Regions from separate parts of the Prevotella sp. HMSC073D09 genome, predicted to be linked through region 1. Evidence: riboswitches for the same ligand, from Rfam matches in the RefSeq annotation. Region 1 holds a riboswitch; each other region holds the start of a gene.

Region 1 (6,109 bases):
GGTCGAAAGCATACTTACTTTCCGTGCCGTTGGCCACACGCGCGTACATGGGGCAATTGCCTTTGTCCAACTTTCGGCAAGAAATTTAACATTATTACTGCCCTTTTTGTCCACCAATCGCCCACCTTGGCGCAAAAAATCGATTCTCGCGAAGATTGTTTTTGGTGCAAAAAGGGCTTACTTGTAAATGCAGGCAAAATGAATTTTTATTAAAAACGAACGCCATTTGCACCAGATTCTGGGCCATTTGCAGCAAAACACAGTGCGTTTTGGTGCTAAATGCAGTGCGTTTTTGTGCTAAACGCAGTACGTTTTGATGCTAAATGCAAGGTAAAGTGGTGCTAAATGCACCGCAAAAAGCTGCTAAATGTGAGACGAAAAGCATAAACATTCACTGCAATGGTATAAACAAACCCTTTTAGAACCATGAAAAACATGGCTAAAAAGGGTAAAAATAGCCGTTAAAAAGTGGGGGGGTTAGGGGCTAAAAGCGGATATTTAAGCATAAAAAATAATGAGTTGGCAACCAAACTAGAAAGGTAAAATGGTGCAAAATGCAGGTTCTGCTCCTAAAAATAGACAAAACTAAAGTCGCGAGAGACTAGAAATAGTGCCAAATTACCCACTTTTTAACCTGTATTTTCGCTAGAACGGAGTGAAAAATAGAGCGATATTGTAAAACAAAAAAAAAAAGAATTTAAGTTTTTAAGTTGGTTAGTTGACGAGTTAACAAGTTAACGAGTTGACAAGAGTGATGAGTTGGTTAGTTTGATGAGTTGACGAGTTGGTGAGTTGATTAGTTGATTAGTTGGTGAGTTTAAGTTTGCGGATTGATGAGTTAATGAGCATGTGAGTAGACAAACGCATGAGTTGATGGGTTTGCGAATTTGTGATTTGATGAGTTTGTGAGTTTTTGAGCTTGTAAGTTGATGAGCTGTTGAGCTGATTAGTTGATGAGTTGGTGAATTGGTGAGTTGATTAGTTGGTGAGTTGATTAGTTGGTGAATTTGCAAGTTTGATGAGTTTGTGAGCTTATGAGTCATTGAGCTTGTAAGTTGATGAGCCCATGAGTCGACGAGTTGGCTAGTTTACTGGTTGGTAAATTCATAAGGTTGCGTGTTTAGTTTAGGTCTATTGGTTGTTAAGTTTATTAAGTTATGTGATACTTACACCCATACTACAAATACAACAAGGCATATTACTCCCCTCTCCCTTTGGAGAGGGGTTGGGGGTGAGGCCGGTAGTAGTTGGGGATAAGGCCGGCAGTAGCTGGGGGTGAGGCCGGTAGTAGCTAGTTGGAGGTAAGGCCAATTTATCCCACCTCCACACACAACACGTGCCCCGAAACATGCACATCACCACCAACCCATGCTGCATCATGCTGCCGAAGAGGAGTACCATTCAAGGTGGTTTGGCTGCCAATGGCAAACACCAACATGCGTTCAACACTAGCAAACACATGTTCGCCACGCTCTACGCGCGCGCATACACGCGTTCCTATTTTATGTATCACGTTCAAGTCTACCGCCCCTTGAGAGTTCACCGAGGTAACATGTGCTGCTCCATCAAACTCAAAAAGGCACTCGTCAGACAACGTCACGACTTGCCCATCCACACAAAGCGCGATGTTGCCATCAAGACAAAGGATATGGCGCGTAAAGCCCGTGAAGTCTGAAAACGTACTTTCCGTAACATGAATAACGGCCGACGAAACGCGCAAGTCGAAGTTACGGTCTTGCAAACTACTCCCCACAGCGGGTAAGATACATACTTCGCGAGTAAGTCCACCACTCCACACACTCGTCTTAAAATCCTCTTTACGAATTATTTCCATCGTTAGATTGTTTTAAACCAATGTTCAAAGGTAGCAAATATCCTGCATACAAAACGACAATAAAGTTTGTTTTATCGCCACTTTCGAAAAAAGTTTGCGGCAAAACAACAAAGAGCACCATCTTCTTTCATGGCTTTGGCATCCTTATAAAAAAGCAACAACGAGAGCATCCACTACGGATGGCTCTCGTTGTTGCAAAAAAAACACGTTTAGTTTGTAACCTTAGGTGCCTTTACTCACCCAATATCTGCTGTGCGTGTTCCTTTACCTTAATCTCCTTGGGCTGCATAATACGGGTTATCACACCCTCTTCGTTGATGACGAACGTGGTGCGGAACGTGCCGAAATACTTGCGGCCATACATGCTTTTCTCGCCCCAAACGCCAAATTCCTCCACCAATTTATGCTCGGTATCTGCTATGAGCGGAAACGGCAAGTCGTTTTTCTCGATGAATTTCTTATGCGATTTCTCGTCGTTTATGCTCACACCAACCACAGCATAGCCCTGTTTTTGCAGTTCGGCATAGTTGTCGCGCAGGTTACAAGCCTGCGTAGTGCAGCCCGAAGTGAGGTCTTTGGGGTAGAAATACAGCACCAATTTCTTACCTTTAAAGTCGCTTAGGCGTACTTCGTTGCCGTTCTCGTCGCGCCCCAACACATCGGGAGCCTTTGTTCCTATTTCCATCATGATGATAATTCTTTTTCTATTGTTTGTTGGTACAAAGGTAAACATTAATTTCCGAAAAGCCTTATCCGCCACCAAAACACATTTTCGCCCCACATAACGCCCAACAAATGTTTCGCCCTTTGCGGTAAAATGAGTACCTTTGTGCCCGAATTGGTTTGCCAGGGCCCAGTGCTAGGCGATTAAAAGGGAACGGGGTGCAACTCTCCGACTGTCCCGCAGCTGTAAGTTCTTTACGGTTTTCTTCCAGAGGCGGTATCTAAAAAGCCACTAAACATGCAGTGTCAGCGCAAGCATGCTTTTTAGATAACGCTGTTACATAAGCCACTGTTTCGGTCCAATCGCATGGTTTGGCGAACCGAATTGGGAAGGCGAAGAGAATTAGAACAAAGTCAGAAGACCTGCCCGTTCGTCAAAAGTGCCGTTCCACTCGTGGGAATAGGGAACGCCACGAAACGTTTTTTAAATCAATAAGCAAGTCAAAGTTATCTCATGGACATAACCAAGAGAAATGGTTCGGTGGCTCCCTTCGACAGGGAAAAGATTGCCACGGCCATCAAAAAGAGTTTTATCAGCACAGGGCGACCCATCGTGGAAGACGAAATACACAACGTAGCTATCGCCGTTGAGCAAGTTATCATAACCCATCCGGCAAAACAAAACGTTGAATGTATTCAGGACGAGGTGGAACGGAGCCTTATGCAACGCGGCTTTTATGCCGAGGCTAAGAGCTATATTCTGTTTCGTTGGCAGCGAACCGAACAGCGAAAATACCTCAATAGGATTGCCAACACCCTGCAACAAACCGAAATTGCGCCCGTGTTGAAAGGCATCGCGGCCGACTTCGAGCCAGAGTTGTACCCCATTGCAGCACTCGCCGAGAAGTTCATGGGCTTTGTTAAGGCCGACATGAACGGGCGCGACAAGCTGTCGGCCTTGATAAAAGCCGCCGTGGAACTTACTTCGGCCGAGGCTCCTAATTGGGAATTTATCGCGGCTCGACTGCTTAGCTATCGCCTGCAACGCGACCTAGAAACGTTCGAACAAGCAGAAGACATACAATCTTTTGCCCAAAAGGTGCGCCATTTGGCCAGTCAGAACCTCTACGGAACTTACATTGTCGATGCTTATACCGAGAGCGAACTGCAACAGGCGGCATCGTTTATCGACGAAGAACGCAACAAGCTGCTCAACTATTCGGGGCTCGACCTCCTTATCAAACGTTATGTTATCAGGTCGTTTGCGCACAAACCCGTTGAAAGCGTGCAAGAAATGTTCCTCGGCATTGCCCTACATCTGGCCATGAACGAAGGCGAAAACCGACTGCATTGGGTGAAAAAGTTCTACGACATGCTTAGCCGTCTGGAAGTAACTATGGCCACACCCACCCTAGCCAATGCGCGTAAGCCTTTCCATCAGTTGTCAAGCTGTTTCATCGACACCGTGCCCGATAGTCTTGAAGGAATCTACCGCAGCATCGACAACTTTGCCCAAGTGAGCAAGTTTGGCGGTGGCATGGGCCTTTACTTCGGCAAGGTAAGGGCCGCGGGCGGACGCATTCGCGGTTTTAAAGGTGCCGCAGGTGGTGTGGTTAGGTGGATGAAGTTGGTGAACGACACCGCTGTGGCCGTAGACCAATTGGGCGTTCGCCAAGGCGCAGTGGCCGTTTACCTAGATGTTTGGCACAAAGACCTGCCCGAATTTCTACAATTACGCACCAACAACGGCGACGACCGAATGAAAGCGCACGACATCTTCCCAGCCGTGTGTTACCCCGACTTGTTTTGGCGAATGGCGCAACAAGACCTCAATCAGGATTGGCACATGTTCTGCCCCAACGAAGTTCTAACTACGCGCGGTTACTCGCTAGAAGACTTCTACGGCGAGGCATGGGAGGAGAAATACCACGAATGCGTGGCCGACAAACGCCTTTCGCGCCGAACGATGACCATTAAAGACGTTATCCGTCTTGTTCTCCGTTCGGCTGTTGAAACAGGAACGCCCTTCACTTTCAACCGCGACATCGTTAACCGAGCCAACCCCAACGGTCACAACGGCATCATCTATTGTTCTAATCTCTGCACAGAGATTGCCCAAAACATGAAGGCCATCGAAGAGGTGAGCAATGAAGTGCTGACCAAAGACGGCGATACCGTGGTGGTACGTACGGTTAAGCCGGGCGACTTCGTGGTTTGCAACTTGGCTAGCCTTTCGCTTGGCAACTTGCCGTTAGAAAACGAGGACTATCTCAACGATATAGTAGCGACTGTTGTGCGTGCACTCGACAATGTTATCGACCTGAACTTCTACCCCGTGCCATACGCCCAAATCACCAACCACCGCTATCGCAGCATTGGCCTGGGTGTAAGCGGATATCACCACGCATTAGCCCTGAGAGGCATTAAATGGGAGAGCGAAGAACACTTGCAATTTGTAGATCAAGTGTTCGAACGCATCAACCGCGCCGCTATCGAGGCCAGTTCTTCCTTGGCCAAAGAGAAAGGCGCTTACGCTTACTTCGAGGGAAGCGACTGGCAAACGGGCGCTTACTTCGAAAAGCGCAACTACAACTCGCCCCAATGGCAGCAAACGGCTCAACGCGTAAAGGAGCAAGGAATGCGCAACGCCTACCTACTGGCCATCGCCCCCACAAGTAGCACCAGCATTGTAGCCGCAACCACGGCAGGACTAGACCCCGTTATGCAGCGTTTCTTCTTGGAAGAGAAGAAAGGCGCCATGCTACCACGTGTGGCCCCGGCACTATCCGACCGCACTTTCTGGCTCTACAAGGGCGCATACCAAACCAATCAAGCATGGAGCATGCGCGCATCGGGCATACGCCAACGCCATATTGACCAAGCGCAAAGCGTTAATCTCTACATCACCAACAACTACACCATGCGACAGTTGCTCGACCTTTACCTCTTGGCATGGCAAAGTGGGGTGAAAACCATCTACTACGTACGAAGTAAATCGCTAGAAGTGGAAGAATGCGAAAGCTGCGCATCGTAACCAACAACACTACATACACAAACGAAACTCAACACAGCACAAATGGACAATAAGCTAAAAAAGAACGCCTTGTTTAACCCACAAGGAGATACCGACTTGCGACTAAGGCGCATGATTGGAGGCAATACCACCAATCTAAACGACTTTAACAACATGCGCTACACGTGGGCTAGCGACTGGTATAGGCAAGCAATGAACAACTTTTGGATTCCAGAAGAGATTAATCTTACCCAAGACACCAAAGACTATCCGCTGTTGCCGCCTGCCGAACGCAAGGCTTACGACAAGATATTGAGCTTTTTGGTGTTTCTCGACTCGCTGCAAAGTGCCAACTTGCCCTCGCTAACCGAGTTTATCACGGCCAACGAGGTAAACCTTTGCCTGCACATTCAGGCCTTTCAAGAGTGCGTTCACAGCCAGAGTTACAGCTACATGCTCGACACCATCTGCTCGCCCGAAGAGCGAAACGACATTCTCTACCAGTGGAAAACCGACGAACACCTACTTCGCCGCAACACTTTCATCGGCGATTGCTACAACGAGTTCTACGCCAACAACGACAAAGCATCGCTCATGAA
Region 2 (6,109 bases), on a different contig from region 1:
GCGCTTAGGCATGGGATAATTCAGTATCACATCGTAGTCTTGGGCAAAAAGGTTGTTAACTTCTGCCGTTAGCTTGCATCTAAGCCCTTGCCAGTTAAAGGCATAGACAAGTGAGAGATCACTGGTGTACCATGCCGGCATGTAGTTATATACGATGTTTTCTTGCTGGTTGTAGCGTTTGCCTGCATAGATAAAGCTGTAATTCAGTTGCCATTGCTTGTAGTTTGCACCAACAATGGCCGAACCACTATGCCAAGGGATATAGGGTATCTGATGCTTGTAATACGAGTCGGAAGGGTTAGTTACGTCTCTTGCCTGCTGATAAGTATATTGCAAACGCCCCGTAAACGAAAGTTCGGGCGATGGTTGCATGGTTGTTTCGGCTTGTAGGTCGATGCCTTTGATATGCACTTTGCCGAGGTTAAGCATGGTCCATCTAAACTGTTGACCTTTGGGATAGGCCACAATCTTATCGCTCATGCTGTTGAAATAGCCGTCCACTTGCAGCCTAAAACCACGTATTAAAGATGCTCTGTATGTTTTTTCCCATACCGCCCCCACGTTATATTGCACTGCCGTTTCGGGTTTTAGCAACGCATTGCCAATCTCAGTGTAATACAACTCGTTGAAAGTGGGCATGCGAAAACTTTTCTTGGCAAAGGCGCGAAACGAGAAAGCCTTGCTGGTAAAGGGATAGAGGTTGACGAAGAGGGCAGGGGAGAACACGCTGTGGCTTGGTTCGTCTACCATTGTACGTGTGTGGTCTTTGACAAATGTACCCAAAACCGAGGCTTGTAGTTTAAGGCGGCGATAATCTATGGCAGTGGCCAACGAGATAAAGTTGCTGAAACGATGGGGAAAAACAAAGAGACGAGTATCCGAATCGAGCTTGTTCCACTTGAAATCGTAACTTAAACTAACCGACCAATTGGGCATCAGTTCCAACACATTGGCCGTAGACAGATATATTTCTTGCTGCTTGTAGGTGTTGTTTACGGGCAGTTGGGTTGGGTCGTTATTGACGTAATGGGTGTGATAGTAGGCGTATTTGGCCAACCACTGCGTGGAAAAAGCATCGGAGAAACTTTTTTGGAAACGCAATTGTGAGAAGTGATTATGGTCCGACTGCCTTTCGCCGCGCCGCCATACGTTGTTAACAATGGCCCCAGGTATTCCGCGTTGCGAATTATAGGTGTAAGCTTTCCAATTCCACATGCCGTGGTCAATCACGCCGTGCACGTTTGCTTCAGCCCTTAATGCCCAAATGTCTCCGTTTTGGCGTATGGCTGTGGTGTCGTAAGCCACAGAGCGGTCTTGGTTGTGGCGCAGATAACGAAAGCGATACTTACCACTAGACGTGAGATAGCCCATACTAAGCGAGGCGTTAACGGCCTGACTAAGTCGGTTTTCCCATAAACCCGATAGCCGATAGGTGTCGCTAGAAGCGCGACCAGCTTTAAATCTAAGGTTAAAGGGCTTGTTTATGTCGAAACGAGGCGTGCGTGTACGAATATAAACCGAACCCGCATTGCCGAAATCGCTTGCTGGTTGGAAAATGGCACTCTTCTGTCCATTGTATAAAGTAATCTCCTCTACGTTGTCTAACGATAGCTGTCCAAGGTCGATTTGTCCGTTTTGAGCATTGCCCAGCTCAATTCCATCGTAGAAAATGCCGAGGTGATTGGTGCCCATACTACGTATGTTAACCGTTTTCAGTCCGCCAACGCCGCCGTAGTCTTTTATTTGCAGTCCTGAAAAGTAGCGTAAGGCATCGGCCACACTGTGTGCGTTCAGCCTTTCAAGCACGGCTCCATCTAGCTTTTGCGAGGGAATAACCTCGCGAAAGGTGTTTTTAGACACGACAACAACCTCGCGTACATGTTGTACCGAGTCTAATGCCAACTGCCGTTTTGTATCCTGACCATGAGCAGATGCAGCGAAGAACAACGCCGCACAAGCCAAAAAGAAATGTACGCTCTGCATATTTCAAGTTCTTATCTTATAACCTTTCCTCGAGGTTAAATTAAAGATAAATGGCAATGGCAGGTCTTCTGACTTTGTAACCCGACCACAAACGCCTTCCCGAATTTCACTTGACAGAGTTCAGTGGCGCAATGTTTGTGGCCAGTAAAGGTTACTTACAGCAGCGGGACTGTTCGGGATTTTCACCCGATTCCCTTTTAATCGCTCGTAAGCGAACCTATTGCCTAGTTGTGCAAAGGTAGTGATAATATGTGGAATATGCAAGCATGATGTGCGGCGAGCTTAGTATGCGCACAGGCAGAGCCACCAATTAACTCGCCCTCACACTTGCATCTCGCCAAGAACACGCACTATTAGTCTTGAAAATAAACCCTATTTACCCTGTTGCTGATGCCCGTAAGCACCTCGTAAGGAATGGTTTGCAGCGCGTCAGACAGCACCGTTACGGGCAAGTTGTCGCCGAAGATCTCCACACTATCGCCTTCGTTACAGTCTATCCCCGTTACATCTATCATGGCTACGTCCATGCAGATATTGCCAACATACTCTGCTCGTTGGTTGTTCACCAAACAATAGCCGTTGCGGTTGCCCAATCGCCTGTTCAATCCATCTGCATAGCCAATGGGTATAGCCGCTATCACGCTATCGTGTTCAATCGTTCCGCGGCGCGAATAGCCCACAGTCTCACCAGCCTTAACCTTGTGTAGTTGCAGGATTGTAGTGCGCAACGTACTCACATTGTTGATGATTGCGTTGTTTCGAGGGTTGATTCCGTATAGGCCTAGGCCCAAGCGGCACATGTCTAACTGACGTTGCGGAAAATGTTCGATGCCTGCTGAGTTGTCGATGTGGCGCAAAATATGGTGTTCGAAGGCAGCCTGCAACATCTTGCTACCTTTATCAAAACATTCAAACTGCCGTTGCGAGAAGTTGTCGAACTGGTCGGCATCAGCCCCAACAAAGTGCGAAAACACCGATTTGGGTATCAAGGCGTTTTGGTTGTGCAGGCGTTCTATCAGTCGCGGAACATCTTTTTCGGGGTCGAACCCTAGGCGATGCATGCCTGTATCCAGCTTGATATGCACGGGAAACCCCGTTACACCCTCTTTCTCGGCGGCCTTAATGAGTGCCTCCAACAGGCGGAAACTATACACCTCCGGTTCCAAATCGTAGTCGAACATGGTTTTGAAGGCCGTCATTTCGGGATTCATAATCATGATGTTGCTGCTTATTCCGTTGCGTCTTAGCGTTGCCCCTTCGTCGGCTACGGCCACCGCAAGGTAGTCCACGCGGTGGTCTTGCAGAGTCTTTGCTATCTCTACGGCTCCTGCACCATAGCCGTCTGCCTTAATCATACACACCAACTTGGTATTGGGATGCATCATTGCGCGGTAATAGTTCAGGTTATCTACCATCGCGTTAAGGTTCACTTCGAGTGTGGTTTCGTGCACTTTCTTCACCATGAGTTCGGTCAATTGGTCGAAACCAAAACTTCGTGCGCCTTTAAGTAACACCACCTCGTTGCGCAATCCCTTAAAAACATCGCTGTGTATGAAATCTTCTACCGAGGCAAAGAAATGCCGTTCTGCCAGCGCGATGCTTTCTTTGTTGGCGCAAATCTTCGGACCTATGCCGATAAATTTCTGCACGCCGCGTTGTTCGGCTAAGTCCGATACTTCGCGATACAGTTCATCGTCGGGCAGTCCGCTTTGCAAGATGTCGCTCAACACCAGTGTTCGTTGTTGCCCATTGTGGTCGGGGCGGCGGTTCATAAAGTCGAGAGCGATGTCCAACGAGTTGATATCCGAGTTGTACGAGTCGTTGATGAGCGTGCATCCGTTAAGCCCTTCCTTCACTTCTAGTCGCATAGCCACGGGTTCGAGCCGTCTCATGCGTTCGTCTATGGTGTGCGCATCGAGTCCAAGATGCAGGCAGATGGTTGCACATACAATAGAATTGCACACCGAGGCATCATCTATAAAAGGTAGCGAATAGCTTGCAGGCTCACCTCCCTTATATATATAATGTATGGTGGTACGGGTTGGTTGCTTGTCAATCTTGGCCACAAACATGGCTGCATCAGTTGCTTTCGTAGACCAAGCCAGGCGTTCGCCCTTGTTGTTTGTTTCGTTCAGCACACGTGTAACCACGTCGTCATCGGCATTATACACCATTACCTCGGCTCCTTCGAATAGTCTTAACTTCTCGCGACACTTCTCTTCGGGGGTATCGAAGTTCTCTTCGTGGGCCGAACCAATGTTTGTCAGCACCGCAATGTTGGGCCTGATGATGTCGTGTAAAGCCTGCATCTCGCCCTTTTGACTGATGCCAGCCTCGAAAACGCCTATTTGTGAATGGCTGTTGAGCAACCAAACAGAGAGCGGTACCCCAATTTGCGAGTTATAACTGCGTGGGCTTCGCGTAACAACCATTTGCGGCGAGAGCAGTTGGTATAGCCATTCTTTCACCATTGTCTTGCCGTTGCTGCCCGTTATGCCCACAATGGGGATGGAAAAAGCCTCCCGATGGCGTTGGGCAAGGCGTTGTAAGGCCTGCCGAGTGGAAGTAACATGTAAGAAATTGGCATCGCCAAACAATTCCGCGGCGCGAGCAGGCACTTCTTCTACCACAAAGCAGCGCACACCGCGACGATAAAGTTCGGATATATAGTTGTGTCCGTCGTTTCGATTAGACCTCAAAGCGAAGAACAATGTCTCTTCTGGAAAACAGAGCGAGCGACTATCGGTGAGCACAAAACTGATGTGCGCCTCGGCATTGCCTAGACGTTGCGCCCCGATAAGCGTTGCAACCCTTTCAATGGGATATGTCATTTTCGTTTGTTCTTTAAGTTGATGCAAAGGTAGTGCAAGTTGATAAAACGGCAAAATAAATTTGACGACTATTTGAAGAATAGCCTATCGCAGGCCATTCTGGTGCTTTATGATGTGCTTTTGCAAGCAGCTGGCAAGCCGAAATAACGCGCTATTACGTGGAGAATGGCGGTTTATGATGTGCTTTTGCAAGCAGCTGGCAAGGTGTTTGCCAATAAATTGTTCTGAAAGTTTGATTGCACAAGAAGTTTTACATGTGCTACTTTCCCTTTAAACACAGCACATTCGGAAGAGTTCCAGAACAGAGTATCATACTTTTTCACGATAATTACAATTATTTTTTTTACATGAAAACACGTGTGTTATGTTTTTTTTATTTATCTTTGCCCCCTGATAGAAAGAGAAATTGATAATCAGAATAGATTTAACAGAGAATGTTATCACCTTGAACGCCCTACTAACGTATGGCTTGTAGGGGTAAAAATTAATCATTAAAAACGATAGAGAAAATGAAGAAACTTTTCTTAATGGCCGCTTTTGCCATGGTAAGTGCATTTGCGTCTGCACAGTTTGCTGTTGGTGTTCACACCTTGTATGGAACCGACGTGTCTAATCTTGGTATCGGCGTAAGGGCTCGTTACGACATTAACGAGCAGTTCCGTCTTGATGGTAACTTTAACTACTACTTCAAGAAGAACAATCTGGAATTTTGGGATCTCAATGCCAACCTGCATTACCTCTTTAATATTACCGACAAGTTTACAGCATATCCTCTTGGGGGGTTGGGTTATGTAAACACGAAAGTAACTTATACAAGTTACGAAGGCATAGATAAATATGGGAAACCCATTACTGCAGAAGTTTCTACCTCGGATGGTAGATTGGGTGTTAACCTTGGCGGTGGTGTAGATTTCGCCCTCACAGACGACCTATATCTTAATGGCGAAGTGAAATACCAAATTGTAAGTGGTTACAACCAAGCCGTGATGAGCGCAGGTATCGTTTACAAATTCTAAGTTTTAATCCTTAGACTTTAATAAAACTACAAGGCCCGGAAGGTGTTCGTTCACTTTCCGGGCTTTTTGTATGCAATGGTGTTCAGTAGCTTATTCGGTGGTTGCAGCTTGCTTTTGTTTCTTCATTTGCCTACGATGTTCGATGGAACCATAAACATAATAGAACACAAAAACGCTCCATGCCACCACAATCATGAAGATGAAAGTGGTGAGAACAATCGACCCAATGAGCAGCGCATTAAAATAAGGGGGCAGTCCCGAAGGGTCGTTCATCGTTAG
Region 3 (6,109 bases), on a different contig from region 1:
GAAGATGCCGTTGTTGCGGGTGTTGGTAGCGAATGTTTGCGTGGTGGCAAAGGCATTGTCTTGCCCAGTTGCATACACCTTATATATATGTATGGGGGCATCGCCTTGCATTTGGGCTTGCATTTGGGTGATGGAGAGCTGGCCATTGTCGCCCTTAACGCTGACAACAACGTGCAGCAAAGGCACATCTGTTTGTCCCTTAAATGCCTTTTCGGGGGCGATGGCGTGGGTTTGCACCTCGCTAACAGCAAGCTTTTGCGGCGTAATGGCCGACACTTCGAGGGCGAAACCCTCGGCTGCAACATACTTGCCCGTGGTATAACGCAGGGTTATGGCACCATCGGCAGAGGTGGAAAGCAGCTTGTCGAAATGGTCGTTGCGGCTGAACGAGAGGTCGGGTTTGTCTTTTTTCTCCGTTCCGAAGTACACTTCCAGCCTGTCGGCAGCAGCTACCTTCCATGTTATCGGCTTTATGGCGATGAGCCTTCCTACGGTTTTGGGTACGAAAGTAATATGTCCGTCGAAGGCTTTACTTTCACTTTTGTCTTTTCCTCCGTCGTCGTATAGTGTCAATGTGGTGTTGTCGGCCACCTCAACACGGCCGTTATCGCCCTTTACTAGTGCGCGTTCGTATTCCACACGGCGCGCTCCATCGGGGTCACCTTGTTGCACGGCGGTTTCGCCTAGCGAGGTTTCAACCTTCATCAAGGCCGCATCCAGTAGCTTTCCTGCTTGTGCATCGTTGGCCACATCGGCGCAAAGCAGCAGCCAGTTGTCGCCTTCGGTAAGGGCAAGGGGAGTAGATAGGGTCATGGTTTGTTGCTGACTAAGGGCGGCTTGCGCGATGGTAGCCATGGGATTGCCGCTAGGAGCGGCATCGGGCGTGTTCTTAGGTTGTGCAAAAAGCTGCAAACCAGCCATTGCAGGCAACGATTGTTTGAGGTTAAGTTGCAGGCTGTTCAGCGTTATGGGCTGCAAATTGCCCTCGGTATGCAGGTTAATCAGCAGCAAGGACTGACGTGTAGCACCCGGCGAAACAGCTGCCGTAGATGCTTGGCGCACGTCTACGCTAGCCAACGACATGGCTTTGGGGATGTATTCGCTTACTTTGGCTACGAAACCTTTGGCCGCATAGTAGCTGTCGTTGGGGTTGAACACGATGGTTAATGCACCATCGGGCGATTGCGAACGTAGCGTTTGGCCGGGTCCGCGCTGTTTGTCGGCGGGCGAAGTAAGTTCCCAAAGCTTGCGCCCTTTCGTTCCTATGCCTTCGTACACAATGAATTTGGCACGCACACCGACGTCGGTACGTGACGAATACACAATATCGAACTTGGAAAAATCTATCTGAACCACATGCCCAGCGTGCAGTGGAGTGAAGGTGGTAATGCGGTCGCGCGAGCCCCCTTCGTAGTAATCGTTGTACGAATTGGTTTTAGACTGAAACGTCAACCCGCCATTTACGCGCTTTTGATGCGTTCCTTCGAGTGCGTAAACCATGTTTTCTACCGCCCGTTCGCCTGTTGGCAGTGGTGCGGGGAGGGCATGTTGACCATCGGAAAGCGCCAGTTGAGCGAGCGAAAGGGCAAGCGTGTTATGGTTTTCGGCCTCGTCTGCCACGTCGCAACCCAACCAAAAGAAGTTGTCGCCCGAACGAAGTGCAGGCTTGGCGGCTATGTTTAGCACCACTTCGCCGTTTTGCACGATGCCATCGGCTATGCGATGGGCGGTTGAAAAGTCGGTGGCCGATGTGCTTTGATATAGCTGAATGGCAGCTATCGGTCCGCTAGCTTTGAGCGTTAAGCCGTTAAGGGTGAGTGCAGGTTCGGTGTTTTCTGTACGAACATTAAAGCCCAACAGCGGTTGAGCCTTGTCGCCAGCGGTCAGCGAGGCATCTTTCATGGGCGAAATGGTTACATCGCGAAAGCGCATCGGTTGAGGAGTGAAAAGACTTACCACGGCTTTAAACCCATTGGAGCGGAAGGCCGTGGTGCTACCAAACTCTACTGTGAGTGCGCCTTGCGGGTTGGTGGCTTTCACAATGGGCGTAGTGCCCTTGGCTATGGTGGCCAGAAGTTGGTCGTCGCGTACCTCCGTGCCATCGTAAACGCGGATAAACTGCTTGTACATGCTACCTTCGAAGATGTCTACCAGCTTGAAATCTACTTGCACTTTCTTGTCCGTAACCTTGGGAATAAAGGTTACGCTGCTTGTTTTTCCGTCCTTAAATTCGGGCGAAGTCTGCCCATTTGGTCCGCCGTCGTCGTAAAAGTCAATTGGCGTTTCATCCACATCAATGGATTTGGGCGTAAGTTCCATGCGCACTTCTCTGTTTTGTGCCGTAGCCACAAGGGGCGAAAAGGCATAAAGAAAGAGGGCGCAAAGAACCATGAAAAGTTGTTTTTGCTTCATAATTATTGTGATGTTAATGTTGATTTACATGTTGTTTGCGCTGCACGCACAGCGAAAGCACAGAGGGCTTTTAATCTGATACAAAGTGAAAAGACATGATTTAACGAAATGAAATGCTACAAAGCACGCCAGCGAAAGCGTGCCGAATGCGCCGAACCTAACCCAAGAGGCCACACGAACGCGTGCAACGGCAGGTATTCTGACTTGTTGCCAGGCAGTAAACGTCTTCCCAAACACCGTGTTCAGTGACCTAGTGTTTACGCCGCCAAGGGCAACTCACAGCAGCCGGACTGTACGGGTTTTTCACCCGTTTCCCTTTTAAACGCCATACTCGACGTACCTGTTGCTGATGCAAAGGTACGAAAAAACATGCGCATTAGCTGCCAACTCCAATCTAATTAGGATGCGGCAAACAATGCCCATAAACAGCACAAGCAACTTATACGCCAAAACACGCATACCCAAATACAAAGCCATGCCCCCTAACAAACGGCATTGCCCCACCCCAACCCTTGGCGTTATGCAAACCACTTACCCATTTTTAGCGCCATCCCACATGCCCAATCAAAAACTTACACAATTGTTTTGTCGTCTGATTAAAAATTCGGATATTTGCATATTGTTTAAATATCAACCCTAAAAAAGAACATTTATCACAGCGTTATGCGGAAAGTAATCGGAGTAGGTGAAACGGTGTTAGACATCGTTTTCAAGCACGAACAGCCCATAGGAGCCTTGCCTGGGGGGTCGGTTTTCAACACTATCGTATCGCTAGGGCGCGTGGGAGCCGACGCAACATTCATCTCGGCCGTAGGAAACGACCGTGTTGGAACCAACGTTATCAGTTTCTTAAAAGACAATGGCGTGCAGGCCGATTACGTAACGAAGTGCGATGAGGGACAAACACCCATCTCGTTGGCCTTCCTGAACGAGCGAAACGATGCCGAATACCTGTTCTATCGCGACAATAAGAAGAACAATCCGGAGTTTGCTTACCCCGACGTGCAGGCCGACGACATCGTTGTGTTCGGTTCTTACTACGCCGTTAGTCCTGCCACACGGCCACAAGTGGTTTCGTTCCTAGAATATGCGCACAACCGCGGGGCCATCATCTACTACGACGTGAACTTCCGTTCGGGCCACCGAACCGACGTGATGCGCATAACGCCCAACTTGTTAGAGAACTACGAGTATGCCGACGTGGTGCGCGGAAGTAGGGAAGACTTCGAGGTGCTTTATCGCCTGTCCGACCCTGCTAAGGTGTACGCTGCCGAGGTTTCTTTCTATTGCAAGCGGTTTGTTTACACCGATGGAGCCAACCCCGTGCAGCTACGTGCCGACGGCGGCTTTTGCGAAAGCTATGCCGTTGGCGACACACAGCCCGTTAGCACCATTGGGGCAGGCGACAATTTCAACGCCGGATTTATCTTCGGCATGCTGAAATTGGGCGTTACAAGGCAACGCCTTATCGACGGATTGACCAAAGAACAATGGAACAAGATAATGAGTTACGCCCTGGCTTTCTCGGCCGAAAGCTGCAAGGGAACGGATAACTATGTGCCGAAAGGTTGGAAACCAGAGTGAAAAAAGCCTCACCCCCAACCCCTCTCCAAGGGGAGAGGGGATGATTAGCATTGCTACTTTGCCTCATCAACCACATAATAAGACAAATGTATCGGTAACTCGTTAACTTGTTAACTAACGAACTCGTCAACTTGTTAACTTGTCAACTCGTTAACTAACGAGCCCGTTAACACGTCAACTAAATACACATATACACTCATAAACTCACAAACTCAGAATATGATAGAAATAGTAAAAGACATCTACTACGTGGGTGTGAACGACCGAAAGAAAGAAAAGTTTGAAGGCCTATGGCCACTTCCCAACGGCGTTTCGTACAACTCGTACCTCATCGTAGACGAAAAAGTGTGCCTCATCGACACGGTGGAAGCCGACTTCTTCGCGCAGTTTATCGAGAATATCCGCGAAGTTATCGGCGACCGTCCCATCGACTATATCGTTACAAACCACATGGAACCCGACCATAGCGGCTCTTTTGCCCTGATGAGGAAGTATTATCCCAACGTGCAAGTGGTGGGAAACAAGAAGTCGTTCGACCTGCTTAAAGGTTTCTATGGCATGGAAGGCTGCGAGTACGAAGTAAAGAACGGCGACCAACTGTCGCTGGGTAAGCACACGTTGAAGTTCTTTTTAACGCCAATGGTGCACTGGCCAGAGACGATGATGACGCTAGACACTTCTAATAACATGCTGTTTTCGGGCGACGCATTCGGTTGTTTCGGCGCACTTAACGGCGGATTGCTCGACAGCGAGATTAATTGCGAACACTTCTGGCTGGAGATGGTGCGCTATTATTCGAACATTGTGGGCAAATACGGCACGCCCGTGCAGAACGCCCTCAAAAAACTAGCCAACGAGAAGATATACTATATCTGCTCTACACACGGACCTGTGTGGCACGAACAGCTGCAAAAGGTGGTGGCAATGTACGACCGCATGAGCAAATACGAGGCCGAAGACGGACTGGTTATCTGCTACGGAACGATGTACGGCAATACAGAACGCATGGCCGAAGTTATAGCTAGGGCAGCCAGTCAGGCCGGTGTGAAGAACATTGTGGTGTATAACGTGTCGAAAACACATCATTCGTACATCATTCGCGACGTGTTCCGCTATCGCGCACTCATCGTGGGAGCACCCACATACAACACCGGACTGTACCACGAAATGGACGTTTTGCTGAGCGAACTGGCTAACCGCGACATCAAAAACCACCTTATCGGCTGGTTTGGAAGTTACGGATGGGCCAGCAAAGCCGTGCAGAAGATTGGCGAATGGAACGAAAACGGCCTGCATTTCGAACCCGTTGGCACGCCCGTTGAAATGAAACAAGCGCTATCAGCAGAAGTAGCCGAGCAGTGTCGCGCACTGGGTAGGGCAATGGCAGAGCGTTTGGCGCAAGGTTAAGTTCTACAACAAACTACGCTAGCCAAGGTGGATTTGGCCATAACAAGCCAAACCCATCGGCCGCGTAGAAGATAACAGCAGGGGGAGATAACTAACTTTTTTGTTGTAAATTGCCACACATAAAGAATGCGTGAGCATTTAAGTTGTGGTCAATTAAAATGCAAAGATGGAGGCGAAAGACCATGATGTCTTAGCCCACTTAGCTAGAACATAGGCGTGAGCCTATAAGCTGAATATCTTGGTTTGGAGGCGTGAGCCTCTTCATTTGAAATTCTCCCCTTGCTTTATCTTTCTTACAGAGCCAGCCATCCTTTTGACAATTTGTTTCACATGCAGCCCAAATACCAACCGGACTGCCCAACTTAAAATATAACATTACCTATGAAAATCGGTTTACTTGGGCGCATTCTCATCGCCATTGCCCTCGGCGTATTGCTAGGAAACATACTAACGCTGCCGTGGGTACGCATATTTATCACCTTCAACAGCATTTTCGGACAATTCTTAGGCTTTATTATCCCCCTCATTATCGTGGGATTGGTTACGCCAGCCATTGCCGAAATTGGCAAGGGAGCAGGCAAATTGCTGCTTATAACCGTGGGCATTGCCTATGCCGACACCGTTATTGCCGCCATATTGAGCTATACAACGGGTTCTACTTTCTTCCCATCGCTCATAGGAAACGGCTCACAGACATTGCAAAACG

Evidence for each region. A riboswitch is a leader RNA that binds a small molecule or an ion and turns the genes downstream of it on or off. The one in region 1 is predicted to bind cobalamin.
Region 2: another riboswitch for cobalamin. It lies ahead of HMPREF2955_RS02100 (TonB-dependent receptor); the one in region 1 lies ahead of HMPREF2955_RS12770 (ribonucleoside-diphosphate reductase subunit alpha).
Region 3: another riboswitch for cobalamin. It lies ahead of HMPREF2955_RS10640 (right-handed parallel beta-helix repeat-containing protein); the one in region 1 lies ahead of HMPREF2955_RS12770 (ribonucleoside-diphosphate reductase subunit alpha).

The regions. Positions count from the first base shown of each region.
Region 1 is NZ_KV815128.1:87,614-93,722, forward strand. It holds gene HMPREF2955_RS12760 (HutD family protein) at 1,313-1,834, opposite strand; gene bcp (thioredoxin-dependent thiol peroxidase) at 2,067-2,519, opposite strand; cobalamin riboswitch at 2,657-2,943, shown strand; gene HMPREF2955_RS12770 (ribonucleoside-diphosphate reductase subunit alpha) at 3,012-5,531, shown strand; gene HMPREF2955_RS12775 (ribonucleotide-diphosphate reductase subunit beta) at 5,574-6,109, shown strand, end outside.
Region 2 is NZ_KV815045.1:6,931-13,039, reverse strand. It holds gene HMPREF2955_RS02100 (TonB-dependent receptor) at 1-1,983, opposite strand, end outside; cobalamin riboswitch at 2,024-2,219, opposite strand; gene HMPREF2955_RS02095 (bifunctional UDP-N-acetylmuramoyl-tripeptide:D-alanyl-D-alanine ligase/alanine racemase) at 2,337-4,814, opposite strand; gene HMPREF2955_RS02090 (outer membrane protein) at 5,324-5,830, shown strand; gene HMPREF2955_RS02085 (hypothetical protein) at 5,921-6,109, opposite strand, start outside.
Region 3 is NZ_KV815118.1:120,299-126,407, forward strand. It holds gene HMPREF2955_RS10640 (right-handed parallel beta-helix repeat-containing protein) at 1-2,412, opposite strand, end outside; cobalamin riboswitch at 2,584-2,771, opposite strand; gene HMPREF2955_RS10645 (carbohydrate kinase family protein) at 3,076-3,996, shown strand; gene HMPREF2955_RS10650 (FprA family A-type flavoprotein) at 4,216-5,403, shown strand; gene HMPREF2955_RS10655 (dicarboxylate/amino acid:cation symporter) at 5,785-6,109, shown strand, end outside.